Regions from separate parts of the Bacillus sp. SCT118 genome, predicted to be linked through region 1. Evidence: predicted binding sites of a transcription regulator. Region 1 holds the regulator's gene; each other region holds the start of a gene.
What was found. The regulator Rex, encoded in region 1, represses fermentation and respiration genes when NADH is low (regulators of the CRP and FNR family bind a similar motif). The targets are predictions, from matches to a motif close to TTGTGAAATATTTCACAA.
Positions count from the first base shown of each region.

Region 2: the regulator Rex is predicted to act here: its motif matches at 2,779-2,796, upstream of ACQVGT_RS19000 (L-lactate dehydrogenase).
Region 3: the regulator Rex is predicted to act here: its motif matches at 2,900-2,917, upstream of qoxA (cytochrome aa3 quinol oxidase subunit II).
Region 4: the regulator Rex is predicted to act here: its motif matches at 2,350-2,367, upstream of ACQVGT_RS01990 (YwiC-like family protein).

Region 1 covers NZ_CP191225.1:3,399,890-3,404,732, forward strand. Annotated here, with positions in the region: gene ACQVGT_RS17410 (CPBP family intramembrane glutamic endopeptidase) at 1-704, shown strand, start outside; gene ACQVGT_RS17415 (YdiK family protein) at 701-892, shown strand; gene tatC (twin-arginine translocase subunit TatC) at 1,124-1,888, opposite strand; gene tatAY (sec-independent protein translocase protein TatAY) at 1,895-2,068, opposite strand; gene ACQVGT_RS17430 (redox-sensing transcriptional repressor Rex) at 2,090-2,737, opposite strand; gene moaC (cyclic pyranopterin monophosphate synthase MoaC) at 2,734-3,246, opposite strand; gene ACQVGT_RS17440 (ABC-F family ATP-binding cassette domain-containing protein) at 3,372-4,843, shown strand, end outside.
Region 2 covers NZ_CP191225.1:3,711,009-3,715,851, reverse strand. Annotated here, with positions in the region: partial or broken gene ACQVGT_RS19010 (DUF6773 family protein) at 1-536, shown strand, start outside; gene amyE (alpha-amylase) at 684-2,663, shown strand; gene ACQVGT_RS19000 (L-lactate dehydrogenase) at 2,839-3,804, shown strand; gene ACQVGT_RS18995 (L-lactate permease) at 3,836-4,843, shown strand, end outside.
Region 3 covers NZ_CP191225.1:302,096-306,938, forward strand. Annotated here, with positions in the region: gene ACQVGT_RS01535 (galactokinase) at 1-615, shown strand, start outside; gene galT (UDP-glucose--hexose-1-phosphate uridylyltransferase) at 619-2,160, shown strand; gene ACQVGT_RS01545 (GlsB/YeaQ/YmgE family stress response membrane protein) at 2,227-2,472, opposite strand; gene qoxA (cytochrome aa3 quinol oxidase subunit II) at 2,987-3,952, shown strand; gene qoxB (cytochrome aa3 quinol oxidase subunit I) at 3,980-4,843, shown strand, end outside.
Region 4 covers NZ_CP191225.1:392,607-397,449, reverse strand. Annotated here, with positions in the region: gene ACQVGT_RS02000 (nitrate reductase subunit alpha) at 1-1,600, opposite strand, end outside; gene arfM (Crp/Fnr family transcriptional regulator ArfM) at 1,817-2,293, opposite strand; gene ACQVGT_RS01990 (YwiC-like family protein) at 2,437-3,156, shown strand; gene fnr (fumarate/nitrate reduction transcriptional regulator Fnr) at 3,189-3,905, opposite strand; gene narK (nitrate transporter NarK) at 4,004-4,843, opposite strand, start outside.

The sequences.
Region 1 (4,843 bases):
CATATATCATCATGCAGTTTTCCGCATTAATCGCGATTCCCTTGTTATTTAAATTCGGTTATGCCGGAGGACAGCCTACAAATGAAAATATGCTGCATGCACAAGGATTATGGTCCGTCATCAGCTTTATCGCCTGTCTCCTTATTGTTCTGCTCATTCTGAGAACCGTTCCGAAAGAAACGCTGCGAAACGGACAGAAGGACTCAATCGGACTTTCTATCCTTTGGGCGATAGCCGGTTTTTTCATTGCCCTTTTCTCTCAAGGAATAGCAGGCTCTATTGAATATTATGTTTTTGGCATCGGAAGAGAATCAGAAAATACACAAGCGATTCTGGATGTCATTCAGGCAGTCCCGCTCATGATTATCGTTTCTTCCATCGTCGGGCCTATATTAGAAGAAATCATCTTCAGAAAAATCATTTTCGGCGCGCTGTACGAAAAAACGAATTTCTTTTTTGCAGGACTGATCAGCTCGGTTATCTTCGGTATTGTTCACGCTGATTTGAAGCATCTCCTTCTATATACAGCAATGGGCTTTACATTTGCATTTTTATATGCGAGAACAAAACGGATATGGGTGCCGATTTTCGCCCATTTAATGATGAATACATTCGTCGTCATCATGCAGCTTGAGCCTGTTCGGAATTACCTTGAACAGCAGAGCACACAAATGCAATTGATTATTGGAGGATTATTTTTATGAGAAACCCGGTAGTTTGGGGAATGATCTACTTTGCCGTAGGGTGCATCTTTACTTATCTTGCCGCAAGCTCGCCAGGCAGCATGTGGTCATTTTACTCCATCCTGCTGATGGTGTTCGCCGCTTACAACATCAGCATTTCTTTTAAGATGTTCGCCTTTTCATTTAAAATCAAAAAGAACCAAAAATAAAGAAAATCCATTTCTGAATGAGAAATGGATTCAAATTAAATCCTAAAACGGCTTTCGTTTTAGGATTTTGTCATTTTCAGCGTGATTGAAAACCCTTGAAGTCTAGGAAAGGCGAGCATTGGAGCGGAGCGAATGTTTTCATTCGTGAGCACCAACGCACAGACTTGACAACGAATGCGGGGGTTTGTCAACACGCTGAATCCATTTCTCGCATGAGAAATGGATTTTTTATTATTGCCCAGAAGACACGTCCCGATCGGCAGCACTGCTTTTCTGCGCTTTCCGATAAGCGGCCTTCGATATCAGAATACTGATTTCATATAAAATCAAAAGCGGGACTGTGACCATCATATGGGACAGAAGCTCAGGCGGTGTAATCAGGGCTGCGATCACCAGCAGCGTAAAATACGCATACTTTCTGATTTTCGCCAAGAACATCGGTGTCACAATTCCGAGCCTGGTCAAAAACATGAGGATGACCGGCATTTGGAACAGCAGTCCAAACGGAATCGTCAGCTGCAGAAGAAAATGAAAATATTCATTAATTCCGATCACCTGATTGACATTCAAGTCCTGAGAGATCCGCTTCATAAAATCAACAACAAAAGGAAATAAAATATAATATGAAAAAGATAAGCCCGCTAAAAACAGCAAAATAGAGATCGGAATGTAGCTGAGCGTTACTTTGCGCTCTTTCTCATAGAGACCCGGGCTCACAAAAGCCCAAAGCTGATAAAGAATAACCGGCGAGGTCAGGACTATGCCGATGATAAACGCAAACTGCATAAACACATAAAGCGGGTCTGTCAGGTTAAACGCGTTAAGCGTAAGCTGCTTCGCTTCATCTGTTTCTTGCAGATACACAATAATCGGCTTTGCTAAGAAAAATCCAGCAATAAAGAAAACGACAAACGCCAGCGCTACAATCAGCAACCGTTTTCGAAGCTCAGCAATATGCTCCAGCAGCGACATTTGATTCACTTTCATTCGTGTCATCCTAACTTACTGATCTTCTTTCTTTTTTTCCTCTTCATCACTCGTTAATCCTTTTGTAGCGTTTTTGAATTCACGAAGTGTGTCTCCCGCTGCTTTCCCCAATTCAGGCAGCTTTTTGGGACCGAAGATAATCAGAGCAACGATTGCGATAACAGCAAGGCTTCCAGGACCGATCGGCATATTTGGGCTCCTCCTTTCCCTCTATTCGATTTCCTCTAAAACTGAGTAATGCTTCAAAAAATAAACCAGTGACTGAAGCTCAACTGCTAAATCTATATGATGAATTCGAATGTGTTCCGGCACATTCAAACGGGCCGGCGTAAAATTAAGGATTCCCTTGATTCCTAATGCGACCAATCTGTCTGTAATGGATTGAGCGGCAACTGCTGGCACTGTAAGAATGGCAACTGATTCATCTTTTACGTGTTGTTCAAGGTCATCAAGGTTATAGACGGGCACGCCGCCTACCTCAGTTCCTATTTTACTCTCATTTATATCAAAAGCCATAGAAATTTTTGTGTTATTATTTTTTGTGAAATTATAGTGAAGAAATGCCGTTCCCAAGTTCCCGACACCAATCAAGATGACGTCTGTCATCTCATCCTGATCAAGCGTTTTTCGGAAAAAAGACAGCAAATAATCCACATTATATCCGTATCCTTTTTTGCCAAGAGCTCCAAAATAGGAAAAATCCCTCCGAATCGTGGCAGAATCAACCTTTACGGCATCACTGAGTTCAGCGGATGATACACGCTGTTTTCCTGACGCATGCAGATTCTTTAAAAAGCGATAGTAAAGCGGCAGCCGTTTCGCCGTCGCCTGCGGAATTTTTGATTGATCCTTATTCATTTTTGGTCCTCCAAATTATACTCGGATAGTTCTCTTTTAAAGTCACCGTTTTTCCCGCCTGTCTTCTCCAGCAAGAAAGTAGGGCCGATGACCATCCCCTTATCAAGGGCCTTGCACATATCGTAAACGGTAAGAGCGCACACCGATGCAGAAGTGAGCGCTTCCATTTCCACACCTGTACTCCCTTTCGTTTTGACCTGTGCTTTTATATGAAGTATAACTTCTGCTTCTTTTATTTTCCAGTCAAACGATATATCTACCCCGCTCAATGAAAGCGGATGGCACATCGGAATGATATTCGACGTTTGCTTTGCGGCCATAATGCCTGCCACCTGTGCGACAGCCAGTACATCTCCTTTGCCGATATCGTGACTCTGTATTTTCTCGTACACCTCATTCTTCATGTGTACGCTTGAAACAGCCGCCGCAGTACGGACAGTCGAAGATTTTTCGCTGATATCCACCATCTGGGCTCTGCCCTGTTCATTAAAATGAGAAAATCCATTCATATTAAAACGCTCCTTAAACAGATCATACACTATTTTCTTCTCTATGTCTTATATGGCCAATGTATTGTTTGCTGACTTCTGGTTCATAAGCTACACTTAACTTATTATAGCAGAGGTGAAATAATATGATGATCTTACAAATTAATCAGCTGTCCAAATCGTTTGGTGCTGATACTATTTTAAACAATATAAAGCTGGAAGTCAGAAATCGTGATCGCATCGCCATTGTAGGAAGAAATGGCGCCGGAAAATCCACGCTCCTTAAAATTATCGCAGGCCAGCTTTCGTATGAAAAGGGCGAAATTATTAAACCAAAAGATATTACAATGGGATATCTCGCCCAGCATACTGGCTTGGATTCTAAGCTTACCATAAAAGAAGAGCTGCTGACTGTTTTTGACCACTTAAAAGCAATGGAAAAGGAAATGCGGGCTATGGAAGAAAAAATGGCGGCAGCTGACCCGGGTGAATTAGAAAGCATCATGAAAACCTACGACCGTCTTCAGCAGGAATTCAAAGATAAGGGCGGTTATCAATATGAAGCGGATGTTAGATCTGTGCTGCATGGTCTCGGCTTCAGCCATTTTGACGATTCTACACAGGTTCAAAGCCTCAGCGGAGGCCAGAAAACAAGACTGGCTTTAGGTAAGCTTCTGTTAACACAGCCTGATTTGCTCATTCTCGATGAGCCGACAAACCATCTGGATATTGATACGCTTACCTGGCTTGAGCATTATTTACAAGGCTATTCAGGCGCCATCCTCATCGTTTCGCATGACCGCTACTTTTTGGACAAAGTGGTAAACCAGGTATACGAGGTATCAAGAGCAGAAAGCAAAAAGTATCACGGCAACTACAGCGCTTATCTCGACCAAAAAGCCGCGCAGTATGAAAAAGATCTTAAAATGTATGAAAAGCAGCAGGACGAGATTGCAAAGCTGCAGGACTTCGTAGACCGAAATCTGGCGAGAGCCTCTACCACCAAAAGGGCGCAAAGCCGCAGAAAGCAGCTTGAGCGAATGGAAGTCATGTCAAAACCGCTTGGCGATGAAAAATCCGCAAACTTTCATTTTGATATTACAAAACAGAGCGGAAATGAAGTCCTTCGTGTTCAGGATCTCACAATCAGCTATGAAAACCAGCCGCCGCTTTTAACAGAAGTGTCATTCATGCTCACAAGAGGAGAAAGCGCAGCGCTTGTCGGTCCTAACGGCATTGGTAAATCGACATTGCTGAAAACATTAATAGACACCCTAAAACCAGATCAAGGAACGATCTCATACGGCTCAAATGTCAGTGTCGGCTATTATGATCAGGAACAGGCTGAGTTGACTTCCTCTAAACGTGTCCTTGATGAGCTGTGGGACGAGTACCCCGGGCTCCCAGAAAAAGAAATCAGAACGTGTCTCGGAAATTTCTTATTCTCCGGAGATGATGTGCTGAAACCAGTTCATTCACTGAGCGGAGGCGAAAAAGCAAGATTGGCTCTAGCTAAGCTGATGCTTCAAAAAGCCAACTTTCTCATCCTTGATGAACCGACGAACCATCTGGATTTAGACAGCAAAGAAGTTCTCGAAAACGCGCTGATTGATTATCC
Region 2 (4,843 bases), 310 kb from region 1:
CAAAAAATCTGGTCGGAGATTGGGATGATAGCGGGAGCATTTGCGCTGCTTGATGTGATCATCCGCGGCATTATGTTTGAATTTCCGTTTAAAGAATGGGCTGCAAGCCTTGTGTTTTTGTTCATCATTATCTTATATTACTGCATCAGGGCTGCGGCATCCGGAATGCTCATGCCGAGAATAGACACCAAAGAAGAACTGCAAAAACGGGTGAAGCAGCAGCGAATAGAATCAATTGCGGTCGCCTTTGCGGTAGTGGTGCTTACGATGTACGACAGGGGGATTCCCCATACATTCTTCGCTTGGCTGAAAATGATTCTTCTTTTTATCGTCTGCGGCGGCGTTCTGTTTCTGCTTCGGTATGTGATTGTGAAGCTGGCTTACAGAAGAGCGGTAAAAGAAGAAATAAAAAAGAAATCATCTTGAAAAATAGATGGTTTCTTTTTTTGTTTGGAAAGCGAGGGAAGCGTTCACAGTTTCGGGCAGCTTTTTTTATAGGAACATTGATTTGTATTCACTCTGCCAAGTTGTTTTGATAGAGTGATTGTGATAATTTAAAATGTAAGCGTTAACAAAATTCTCCAGTCTTCACATCAGTTTGAAAGGAGGAAGCGGAAGAATGAAGTAAGAGGGATTTTTGACTCCGAAGTAAGTCTTCAAAAATCAAATAAGGAGTGTCAAGAATGTTTGCAAAACGATTCAAAACCTCTTTACTGCCGTTATTCGCTGGATTTTTATTGCTGTTTCATTTGGTTCTGGCAGGACCAACGGCTGCGAATGCTGAAACGGCTAACAAATCAAATGAGCTTACAGCGCCATCGATCAAAAGCGGAACCATTCTTCATGCTTGGAATTGGTCGTTTAATACGTTAAAACACAATATGAAGGATATTCATGATGCAGGATATACAGCCATTCAGACGTCTCCGATTAACCAAGTAAAGGAAGGGAACCAAGGAAATAAAAGCATGTCGAACTGGTACTGGCTCTATCAGCCGACATCGTACCAAATTGGCAACCGTTACTTAGGAACTGAACAAGAATTTAAAGAAATGTGTGCAGCCGCTGAAGAATATGGCATAAAGGTCATTGTTGACGCGGTCATCAATCATACCACCAGTGACTATGCCGCGATTTCCAATGAGATTAAGAGTATTCCAAACTGGACACATGGAAACACACAAATTAAAAACTGGTCTGATCGATGGGATGTCACGCAGAATTCATTGCTCGGGCTGTATGACTGGAATACACAAAATACACAAGTACAGTCCTATTTGAAACGTTTCTTAGAAAGAGCATTGAATGACGGGGCAGACGGTTTTCGATTTGATGCCGCCAAACATATAGAGCTTCCGGATGATGGGAGTTACGGCAGTCAATTTTGGCCGAATATCACAAATACATCTGCAGAGTTCCAATACGGAGAAATCCTGCAGGATAGTGCCTCAAGAGATGCTGCCTATGCGAATTATATGAATGTGACAGCGTCTAACTATGGGCATTCCATAAGGTCCGCTTTAAAGAATCGTAATCTGGGCGTGTCGAATATCTCCCACTATGCATCAGATGTGTCTGCGGACAAGCTAGTGACATGGGTAGAGTCGCATGATACGTATGCCAATGATGATGAAGAGTCGACATGGATGAGCGATGATGATATCCGTTTAGGCTGGGCGGTGATAGCTTCTCGTTCAGGCAGTACGCCTCTTTTCTTTTCTAGACCTGAGGGAGGCGGAAATGGTGTGAGATTCCCGGGGAAAAGCCAAATAGGCGATCGCGGGAGTGCTTTATTTGAAGATCAGGCTATCACTGCGGTCAATAGATTTCACAATGTGATGGCTGGACAGCCTGAGGAACTCTCGAACCCGAATGGAAACAACCAGATATTTATGAATCAGCGCGGCTCACATGGCGTTGTGCTGGCAAATACAGGTTCTTCCTCTGTTTCTATCAATACGCCAACAAAATTGCCTAATGGCAGGTATGATAATAAAGCTGGGGCGGGTTCATTTCAAGTGAACGATGGTAAACTGACAGGCACGATCAATGCCAGATCTGTGGCTGTGCTTTATCCTGATGATATTGCAAAAGCGCCTCATGTTTTCCTTGAGAATTACAAAACAGGTGTAACACATTCTTTCAATGATCAACTGACGATTACCTTGCGTGCAGATGCGAATACAACAAAAGCCGTTTATCAAATCAATAATGGACCAGAGACAGCGTTTAAGGATGGAGATCAATTCACAATCGGAAAAGGAGATCCATTTGGCAAAACATACACCATCATATTAAAAGGAACGAACAGTGATGGGGTAACGAAGACCGAGGAATACAGCTTTGTTAAAAGAGATCCAGCTTCGGCCAAAACCATCGGCTATCAAAATCCGAATCATTGGAGCCAAGTAAATGCTTATATCTATAAACATGATGGGGGCCGGGCAATTGAATTGACCGGATCTTGGCCTGGAAAACCAATGACTAAAAATGCAGATGGAATTTACACGCTGACGCTGCCCGCGGACACGGATACAACCAACGCCAAAGTGATTTTTAATAATGGCAGCGCCCAAGTGCCCGGTCAGAATCAGCCTGGCTTTGATTATGTGCAAAATGGTTTATATAATGACTCGGGCTTAAGCGGTTCTCTTCCTCATTGAGGGCAATGCTAGACGGGACTTACCGAAAGAAACCATCAATGATGGTTTCTTTTTTGTTCATAAATCAGACAAAACTTTTCTCTTGCAAAAGTTTGTGAAATGTTGCACAATATAAATGTGAAATACTTCACAAACAAAAGACATCAAAGAGAAACATACCCTGGAAGGATGATTAATGATGAACAAACAAGTAAATAAAGTAGCTTTAATCGGAGCGGGTTTTGTTGGAAGCAGTTATGCATTTGCGTTAATTAACCAAGGGATCACAGATGAGCTTGTGGTCATTGATGTAAATAAAGAAAAAGCAATGGGCGATGTGATGGATTTAAACCACGGAAAGGCGTTTGCGCCACAACCGGTCAAAACATCTTACGGAACATATGAAGACTGCAAGGATGCTGATATTGTCTGCATTTGCGCCGGAGCAAACCAAAAACCTGGTGAGACACGCCTTGAATTAGTAGAAAAGAACTTGAAGATTTTCAAAGGCATCGTCAGTGAAGTCATGGCGAGCGGATTTGACGGCATTTTCTTAATCGCGACAAATCCGGTTGATATCCTGACTTACGCTACATGGAAATTCAGCGGCCTGCCAAAAGAGCGGGTGATCGGAAGTGGCACAACACTTGATTCTGCGAGATTCCGTTTCATGCTGAGCGAATACTTTGGCGCAGCGCCTCAAAACGTGCACGCGCATATTATCGGAGAGCACGGCGACACAGAGCTTCCTGTTTGGAGCCGCGCGAATGTCGGCGGTGTGCCGGTCAGTGAACTCGTTGAGAAAAACGATGCGTACAAACAAGAGGAGCTGGACCAAATTGTAGATGATGTGAAAAACGCAGCTTACCATATCATTGAGAAAAAAGGCGCGACTTATTATGGAGTTGCGATGAGTCTTGCTCGCATTACAAAAGCCATTCTTCATAATGAAAACAGCATATTAACTGTCAGCACATATGTGGACGGGCAATACGGTGCAGATGACGTGTACATCGGTGTGCCGGCTGTCGTGAACCGCGGAGGGATCGCAGGTATCACTGAGCTGAACTTAAATGAGAAAGAAAAAGAACAGTTTCTTCACAGCGCCGGTGTCCTTAAAAACATTTTAAAACCTCATTTTGCAGAACAAAAAGTCAACTAACCGCAACTTTAGAGTAAAGGGCTGATTGTCAATGTGGGAGCAGTTGTATGATCCGTTTGGAAACGAGTATGTGAGCGCACTTGTGGCGCTCACTCCGATTCTCTTTTTTCTTTTGGCTTTAACTGTTTTGAAAATGAAAGGCATACTTGCGGCGTTTCTTACTCTAGCCGTCAGTTTCTTCGTCTCCGTTTTGGCATTTCACATGCCGGTTGAAAAAGCGATTTCTTCTGTTTTGCTAGGAATCGGGAGCGGGCTGTGGCCCATTGGCTACATCGTCCTGATGGCGGTGTGGCTGTATAAAATCGCGGTGAAAACCGGGAAATTTACTATTATTCGGTCCAGCATTGCCGGCATTTCGCCTGACCAACGATTACAGCTATTATTAATTGGTTTTTGTTTTAACGCGTTTTTGGAAGGCGCGGCCGGTTTTGGTGTTCCGATTGCGATCAGCGCGGCGCTGCTCGTCGAACTTGGTTTTAAACCGTTAAAAGCGGCAGCGCTCTGCTTGATTGCAAACGCAGCTTCCGGAGCCTTTGGGGCGATCGGGATTCCTGTCATCACAGGGGCGCAGATTGGTGATTTGTCTGCTCTTGAGCTGTCACGGACATTGATGTGGACACTGCCGATGATCTCATTTTTCATACCTTTCCTGCTTGTATTCTTATTAGACCGAATGAAAGGAATCAAACAGACATGGCCCGCTCTTCTGGTTGTGAGCGGTGGGTATACAGCGGTTCAGACACTGACAATGGCGGTGCTCGGGCCGGAATTAGCAAACATTTTGGCGGCCTTATTCAGCATGGGCGGGCTTGCCCTCTTCCTCCGCAAATGGCAGCCGAAAGAGATTTACCGCGAGGAAGGGGCCGGCGATGCTAGTGAGAAAAAGGCATACCGTGCCGCTGATATTGCGAAAGCATGGTCTCCTTTCTACATTTTAACTGCGGCGATCACCATCTGGAGCCTTCCTGCCTTCAAAGCGCTTTTTCAAGAAGGCGGACTGTTATATCAATCAACGCTCCTGTTCAAAATGCCTTTTCTG
Region 3 (4,843 bases), 930 kb from region 1:
ATGCTGCTGAACTGCGACACGCTTGACTATGAATATAGCAAACTCAATGTCTCAGGCCTCGCGCTGGTCATCGCGAACACGAACAAAAAAAGGACATTGGCTGACTCAAGCTACAATACGAGACGCCAAGAATGCAATGATGCATTGCTTGATCTGAAAAAAGGCCTCGATATTGCAGCACTGGGCGACATCAAGCCTTCTGATTTCGATGCGCATTCCAGCCTGATCCAAAATGAAACGAACAGACGCCGGGCAAAGCACGCTGTATACGAAAATCATCGTGCTATTAAGACGGCCCATATGTTCAAAGAGAACAATATAGATGAAATCGGGCAGTTAATGAAGGAATCCCACCTTTCATTGAAGGATGACTATGAAGTAACATGCCCTGAACTTGATGAGCTTGTGTTTGCGGCATGGGATCACGAAGGTGTAATTGGATCAAGAATGACGGGAGCAGGCTTTGGCGGATGCACCATCAGCATTGTAAAAGATGAGTTCGTTGATGATTTTATTCAGAAGGTTGGAGACAGATATCAAGAAAAAACAGGGCTCCGAGCGGACTTTTATGTCGCGGATATCGGAGAGGGAGCGAGAGAACTAAAGGGGGAGTGACATATGAGTATTATTGAACATCTGGAACAGCTGCTTGAGTATGGCCTGGAACGAAAATTGATTTCGATCTGGGATCGGGAATATACGAGAAACCGTCTTTATGAAGCGCTGGGCATCACACATCCCGAGCCGGTCTCCGGGACCAGCATCAAGCAGTCACAAAGCCTGCCGGACTTGCTTGCTCCCATCTATAAATGGGCTGCCGAAACCGGCCGAATGGAAGCGGATACAGATACGTACCGTGACCTGCTCAGCGCAAAGCTGATGGGCTGTTTTGTACCTGCCCCGTCCGAGGTCATTCGCAAATTTGAAGAGACAAAAGCATTATACGGCCCAAAACAGGCGACAAAGGAATTCTATCAATATTCAGAGGATGTCTATTATATACGGACTGACAGAATCGCCAAAAATGTTCATTGGACGGTGCCGACCGAATATGGCGAGCTGGAAATGACCATTAACCTATCAAAGCCTGAAAAGGACCCGAAAGCGATTGCGGCTGCAAAAGAGCAGGAACAGACAAATTATCCGATGTGTTTGCTGTGTAAAGAAAATGTCGGCTTCGAGGGAAGCGTGAATCATCCAGCCCGGCAAAATCACAGAATCATTCCGGTCATCCTTGAGGACGAACAATGGTTCCTGCAATTCTCGCCATATGTCTATTATCCAGAGCACTGTATTGTCTTAAAAGGTGAACATGAACCGATGGAGATCAGCAAAAAAACATTTGAAAGGCTGCTGTCATTTCTTGGCCAATATCCGCATTATTTTATCGGTTCAAACGCGGATCTGCCGATTGTCGGCGGCAGCATCCTAAGCCATGATCATTTCCAAGGCGGCGCGCATGATTTTCCAATGGCACGTGCAGAAGCGGAAGACGTTTATGAATTAAATGATTATCCCGGCGTGTCGCTGGGCTTAGTGAAGTGGCCGATGTCTGTGCTCAGGCTCCAAGGAGACGAACCGGGTCATGTCGCCGAAGCTGCTGACCATATCTTCCGCACGTGGCAGACGTATTCCGATGAAAAAGCCGGCATTGCCGCCTATACAGGCGATACGCCCCATAATACGGTCACACCGATTGCGCGGCGCAGGGGAGACTTGTACGAACTCGATATCGTACTGAGGAACAACCGGACGGATGAGGAGCATCCCTTAGGGATATTTCATCCCCATAAGGAAGTTCACCATATTAAAAAAGAAAATATCGGCCTGATTGAGGTCATGGGATTGGCGATATTGCCGGGCCGCTTACAGGAGGAAATGAAAGAAACAGCAGCGGCGCTATGCTCTGCTGATCCGAAAACAGCTTTAGAACAAAATCCGCTCACGGCAAAACATAGTGAGTGGGCTATTCGGATGATGGAAAAAAGAACCATAACAAAAGAGAATGCAGATCTAGTCATAAAAGAAGAGCTGGGACATGTATTCGCTCGCATTCTTGAACACGCCGGTGTGTTTAAACAGACAACGGAAGGAAAACAGGCCTTCAGAAGGTTTATCGACCAGTTGGGCGTCAAACCAGTCAAAAGCCTCAACCGCTAGGTTGAGGCTTTTTCGATTTTTATGGCAAAACAAACACCCAAAGCGCATACGCTTCGGGTGCTGCTTTTATCCTCTTTTTCTGGTTAACAGGCTTACTAGAAAGACAACAATGGCTGCGCCGATTACCGCTGGAATAATGGCAAATCCGGCTAGGTGCGGCCCCCATGTTCCAAGCAGCCCGTGTCCGATCCAGGCGCCAATAAGACCTGCGATCATAGACCCGATAATTCCTCCGGGCATATCTCCTTTTACAAACAGGCTTCCAAGCCATCCGATAATAATAGCGACGATAAGTGAAATAAGAAAACTCATCATTCAACACATCCTATTTTTTATTTATTTGCTTATATCATTCCTCTTTTTTGTATAAGATAAACAACTGGATGCTCTCATTAAAAAATACGGACAATTCAGAGCATATTGGCTCTTCATTGCGCCTTTTCTTTCAATATTTGATGCGTTAAAATGGTAACCGTGTGAAAAGATGCTAGACAAGGAAAAAATAATTCCTATCTAGAAAGTTTAACAAAATGAAATTTTTGATTGACCTAAGTTTTTTATTGTGGTAAACCTTTATTTGTCAGAATTAGTTCTTCATCATCTTTTCTTACTTATATGCGGAAATAACTAGAAACTTTTCATCTTAAGCGATAGATGTGAATAAAGTTGGAGCGATTTTTGTCGATTTTATGACATTTAAGCGAAAATGGGATGAAGTTTATAAAAAAATAAAGCTAATATGTGAAGTTTTTGATAGCATAACAAAGTAGAGAAAAGATTTTGAGGAAGTATGCACTTCAGATTTATTACATCAATAGGAAGGATGGTGATCTTCTTGTTCAGAGCATTAAAACCGTTGCTTGTATTAGCGCTGTTAACTGTGGTTTTCGTCCTTGGGGGATGCAGCAATGCTTCAGTACTAGATCCGAAAGGACCTGTAGCTGAACAGCAAAGTGATTTAATCCTGTTATCTATCGGATTTATGCTGTTTATCGTCGGGGTCGTCTTTGTTCTATTTACCATTATTTTAGTAAAATACCGCGACCGTAAAGGCAAAGATAATGGATCTTATAACCCAGAAATTCACGGTAACACGTTTTTAGAAGTAGTCTGGACAGTGATCCCAATTTTAATCGTCATTGCACTTTCTGTGCCAACCGTACAGACGATATATTCGTTAGAAAAAGCTCCTGAAGCAACAAAAGACAAAGAGCCTCTTGTTGTTTATGCTACTTCGGTAGACTGGAAATGGGTATTCAGCTACCCTGAACAGGATATTGAAACGGTCAACTACTTAAACATTCCTGTCGACCGCCCGATCTTGTTCAAAATCTCATCTGCAGATTCAATGGCTTCGCTATGGATTCCTCAGCTTGGAGGACAAAAATATGCGATGGCAGGAATGCTGATGGATCAATACTTACAGGCTGACAAAGTGGGTACTTACGAAGGCCGCAATGCGAACTTCACAGGTGAACATTTTGCGGACCAAGAGTTTGATGTGAATGCAGTCACAGAAAAAGACTTTAACAGCTGGGTGAAAAAGACTCAGAACGAGGCTCCTAAGCTGACAAAAGAGAAGTATGATGAATTGATGCTTCCTGAAAATGTGGACGAATTAACGTTCTCTTCTACTCACTTGAAATACGTTGATCACGGACAAGACGCTGAGTACGCGATGGAGGCGCGCAAACGCCTTGGCTATCAAGCCGTTTCACCGCACTCTAAAACAGATCCGTTTGAAAACGTAAAGAAAAACGAATTTAAGAAGTCTGATGATACAGAAGAATGATATTGATCAGGAAAGGAGGAAGCCTGCATGAAATTCAAATGGGACGAATTTTTCGTAACTGGTGACCCATTAATTCTGGGCGCACAAGTTTCCATTGCGCTTTCAACCATTGCCATTATTTTTGTACTGACTTACTTCAAAAAGTGGAAATGGCTGTGGTCTGAATGGATAACTACTGTTGACCATAAAAAACTCGGAATCATGTACATTATATCTGCTGTAATTATGTTATTCCGCGGCGGTGTCGACGGTCTGATGATGCGTGCCCAGCTAGCGCTTCCGAATAACAGTTTTTTAGACTCAAACCACTATAATGAAATTTTTACAACTCACGGTACAATCATGATCATCTTCATGGCGATGCCGTTCTTAATCGGTCTTATCAACGTTGTTGTGCCTCTTCAAATCGGTGCCCGCGACGTTGCGTTCCCTTACTTGAACAACCTGAGCTTCTGGACGTTCTTTGTAGGGGCGATGCTTTTCAATATTTCTTTCGTTATCGGAGGTTCTCCGAACGCAGGCTGGACGAGTTATATGCCGCTTGCAAGTAACGACATGAGCCCTGGGCCGGGTGAGAACTACTACCTCCTCGGACTTCAGATTGCCGGTATCGGTACCCTGATGACAGGGATCAACTTTATGGTAACAATCTTAAAAATGAGAACAAAAGGCATGACATTAATGCGTATGCCAATGTTCACATGGACAACACTGATCACAATGGTTATTATCGTGTTTGCGTTCCCTGTACTTACAGTAGCATTAGCACTTTTATCATTTGATCGTTTGTTTGGCGCTCACTTTTTCACATTGGAAGCAGGCGGTATGCCGATGCTTTGGGCTAACTTGTTCTGGATTTGGGGACATCCTGAAGTATATATCGTTATTCTT
Region 4 (4,843 bases), 1.0 Mb from region 1:
CCCCTACGATAATCATGGACCGGCCGTCTGTATCGATCGCATTTTGGGCAAACTCTCTGGCAATCTTAACGACAGCTTCTTTTTTGATTCCTGTCATTTGTTCCTGCCAAGCAGGCGTAAACGGCTCAGGATCATCATAGGAGACAGCCGATCGTTTACCGATGCCCCGGTTCACGCCGTAGTTAGCCAGTATCAAGTCAAACACGGTCGTGATGTACGTTTCTTCGCCGTTCAGGTTCATTTTTTTAATAGGAAGATCCCGCTCGAGCACTTTGTTTCCGTCATTTGAAAAATACGGGATGCGCACCGTGCCGATTTCGTCCTCTATTCCCAGCACAGAGAGACGGGGTTCAATCGGTTCCCCGGTTTCTTCATCAATCATGTGCAGGTTCCATTTCTGCTGCCCGTCCCAGCGCGATCCCATTGTCCCTTGGGGTATGGCAAATGAACTTGTTTGTTCATCCCAAACCGCAGGCTTCCACTGATCATGCTTTGTCTGCCGCCCGATGTCCTTCGCATGCAGAAACCGTCCCGCTGTGTATACGCCATTTTCTTTTGACAGGGTGACGAGAAATGGAAAATCAGTGTATTGCTTCGCGTACTCAATAAAACGTTCAGTTTCTTGGTTCACGTAAAATTCCTGCAGAATGACATGACCCATCGCCATCGCAAGCGCCCCGTCAGTCCCTTGGCGAATACTCAGCCAGTCATCCGCGAACTTTGAGGATTCCGCAAAATCCGGACTGATCGAAATGACCTTAGCGCCTTTATAGCGGGCCTCCGCCAAAAAATGCGCGTCAGGCGTTCTCGTTAACGGAACGTTGGAGCCCCATGTGATGATATAGCCGGAATTGTACCAATCACTGCTTTCCGGAACGTCCGTCTGGTCACCCCAAATTTGCGGGGATGCCGGAGGAAGATCCGCATACCAGTCATAAAAACTGAGCATAGGGCCTCCGATTAACGACATAAACCGAGAGCCTGATGCATGGCTGATCATGGACATGGCCGGAATCGGAGAAAAACCGACGTTTCGGTCAGGCCCGTATTTCATCACTGTATACAGCAGAGAGGCTGAAATCAGCTTCAGCACCTCCGGCCATTCAGCGCGCACAAAACCGCCTTTCCCTCTCGCCTGTTTATAGGACTTCGCTTTTTCAGGGTTTTCGACGATCGATTTCCAGGCTTCCAATGGATTTTGATGTTCTTGCAGTGCTTCCCGCCACAAATTGATCAGCACACCGCGCACGTATGGATATTTCACACGGAGCGGGCTGTAGATATACCATGAAAAACTGGCCCCCCGCGGACAGCCTCTCGGTTCGAAATCAGGCATATCCGGGCCTGTTGAAGGATAATTCAAGTTTTGTCCTTCCCACGTGACAATTCCATTTTTCACATAAATATTCCAGCTGCAGGAACCCGTGCAGTTGACGCCGTGGGTGGAGCGAACGACTTTGTCGTACTGCCATCTGTTTCTGTATACATTCTCCCAATCGCGATCTTCGCGGGTGGTTTGGCTATGTTTATTTGAATGGTGTTCGATAGGAGAGAAATAATTCAATCTCCTAAACAACGGACTCATTTTCTTTTTCTTCATGAGAGTTCACTCCTTCCGAGTCAGGTGATGCTAAGTTCACTATAAACAGGGACAGCGTGTTTCCTTGTGAACTATGTCACACACTCTGCTTTTTTCACAAAACGTTCACACAAAGGAGAAGGAAGGATTTTCACAGGATGTGAGGAAGGCTGCGTTCAGGAGGACACTTGGGTCATTAGCCGCCTTTCATTCAAAGATCAAAAAAACCGGCTCTATTTAAGAACCGGGCTCAGCGTTTTCATCCTGTGATGTATGCAGATACCGCAAAAATAATTGATAGGAACAAAAAACATTTTGCTGAAGCATAGCCAAAAAGTTCATTTGCAGCTGCGGATGATAAGACATCATTTTCTTAAATATGTAATATGGGATGTTGAGAATCAGAATGTCTGAAGTGGCATTGACTGAGATAAAGGGCGATAAATAAAGCCCGCCTTTTTCATCAATCGGAAACACATCGCCTTTTTCCCACAGCGCAACGGTTTTCGATCCTTCAGGGAGCCTCGTGTCCATGAAACGGACACTGCCTTTTAATACAATATAAACAGATTGAGAATGAAGAAAAGATGGAGACTGATCACATGAGCCGCGGATAAACGTGCCGTTTTTCAGCAAGGTTTCGACAATGGATAGAGGCACTTCATTAAACATAGGAAGTTGTTTCAGAAATAATAAATAGTCACACTGATTCATAGGAAAACCTCCTGTGCTAAGGATAGCTTTAGTGTAGCTCGATCGAGCCTGTACAGCAGTGATGTATTTCACAGCCTGTATGATGAATGTCACTTATCAGGAGGGTGACTGCATTTATAATGAAAGAAAAAAGGAGGATTTCGATGAAGGCGCTGATTCCGAAGCAGCACGGCGCGTGGGCGATGCTGCTGCTTCCATTTTTACTCGGCATGGTCAAGGGAGGCCCCGTTATTTGGCATATTCCGCTCTTCCTTGGTTGGCTTTTCCTATACTTAGCGGTTTATCCCGTTACGCTTGCCTTAAAAAAGAAACAAAGCAAACCATATCAAAAGTGGATGTGTTATTACGGTTTTCCCGCCTGCTGCTTTTTGATGATCTCGGTCTTTCATAAGCCGCCTCTCATCTGGGTGGGCGTTTCTTTACTGCCGCTGTTTTTCATACATATGTATTTTGCCCGCCGAAAAAACGAACGGGCCCTATTGAATGATGTTGCAGGTGTCTTGTTCTTTTGTTCGGGCGGGTTTGCGAGCTGCTGGCTGGGGATGGGAACCCTCGACGGCTGGGCTTGGTTTATTTTCTTGCAGTCTGCTTTATTTTTTATCGGGAGTTCCTTTTATGTGAAATCGGTGATTCGTGAAAGAAAAAACAGGGCATTTGCATACTGGTCATGGGGATATCACCTGCTGCTCCCCTTTTTATCCGCTCTTTTCGGAGCAGGATGGGCGTTTCTCGCTTTTATCCCGAGCAGCTTGCGGGCATGGTTTTTTCATGGAAGGGATTGGCCCGTAAAAACGATTGGCATTCTGGAAATCGTGAATGCCTGCTTCTTTCTTGCCGTCATGTGCCTGTTTATCACAAGGTGAAAAAAACAAGGACACCGCTGTCCTTGTTTTTTTCAGTCAATATTGCAAATCTCCAGCGGGCAATTTTCACACTCAATCTCACATCGTAAATAGTCCCGCTTGTGCAAAATAATTTTTCCGGATTCGTCTATCGAAATAACCCCTTTTTTACGGAGATCTCCGAGCATACGATTGACGCTTTCCCGTGCAGCCGCGCAAAACTTTGCCAAATCCTGATTTGTCAGGACAATGTTAATCAGAATGCCGTCGCTTCGCTCCACTCCGTAGCTGTTTGATAAACGGATAAGGGTGGAATAGAGCGCCCCCTTTTTGCCATGAAGAAGCAGATCCCTGATTTTGGACTGAATCTTCCGGAGGTGCGTGCTCATCCATTTCATGAACTCAAATGTCAAAGCGCCGTTTTGGATTAATTCTTTTTCCAGCTTATTTTTATTAATGACGAGCACCTCGCCATCCTCTAGCACTTTTGCACTGAGCATATACCTCGGTTCTTCAGTGAAAAGTGTTAATTCTCCGACGATATCATGCTTTTGGCAGATTCTAAGCGTCAGGTCTTTTCCGTCAGATGTCAGCTTGCCGATTTCAATAAGTCCTGATTGAATCAGATAAAGCTCTTCTGCATCCATTCCTTCTCGAAACAAATACGTGTGTTTTTCCATTTTTCTTTTCGTGCTGATCGATTCCAGCAATTCATGCAGATCGCTGGATATAAGATCACTATCAGATGGTCGAACAGAGAGAAAATTCATGAGCTCACCTCGAAGAAAGTCACGTTGTGTGTTTATTGTAACGTGAATTGATTTGTACCCATCGAGAAAAAACTAACAATCTTGTGAATGCCCCAGTGTTAGTTGATGCTCTGGCTGTTTCTCTCCGTGTGTGTTTTCATTCTTTCCTGCCAATACATCCATATGACAAGGACAAAGCTGGCTAATGCCACCTCTGAAAGCGCCATAAACCCGATCGCGTACTGGCCTGTTGCCTGAAATACACTCGCCAATATGAGCGGAGGAAAAAAGCCGCCTAATCCGCCCATGGCAGACACAATCCCATTGGCAATCCCCGCTTGCTTCGAAAAATAGAAAGGCACCAGTTTAAAAACAGTCCCGTTTCCTATGCCTGAGCAGACAGCCACGGTTAATGATCCAAACGTATAAAGGCCAATTGTCGGCGAGAACGATAGGATAATGCCTGATAATGTAAGCCCGGCAAAAACAAACATCAAGATGCGGAGCGGGCTCATTTTATCAGCCAGGAATCCGCCCGCAGGCCTGAGCAGCGTAGAAACCGCAATAAAGCCAGCCGTCCGCAAGCCGGCATCTGCAGGATTCAGCCCAAAATGCTCCACCAGAAAGTTCGGCAGATAGATAGTGAAGGCGACAAAAGCGCCAAACGTAATAAAATAAAACAGGCTCAGAAACCATAGCACATGATTTCGGTAAACGGCTTTGATTTGAGTCTTAACAGAAACTTTGACCTTCTTCTCATGCCTGTCGCCAAACAAAACGTGCAGTAAGGCAAAGACAGCCAGCAAAACCAGATACAGCTGCACGGTTGATTTCCACCCGACGGCTTGAGCGATAACCGGCGCTGCAAATGTCGTAACGGCTGTCCCGATATTTCCTGCACCGTAAATCCCATTGACGACACCGTGCTTTTCTTTCGGATAATATTTCGGGAGGGAGGT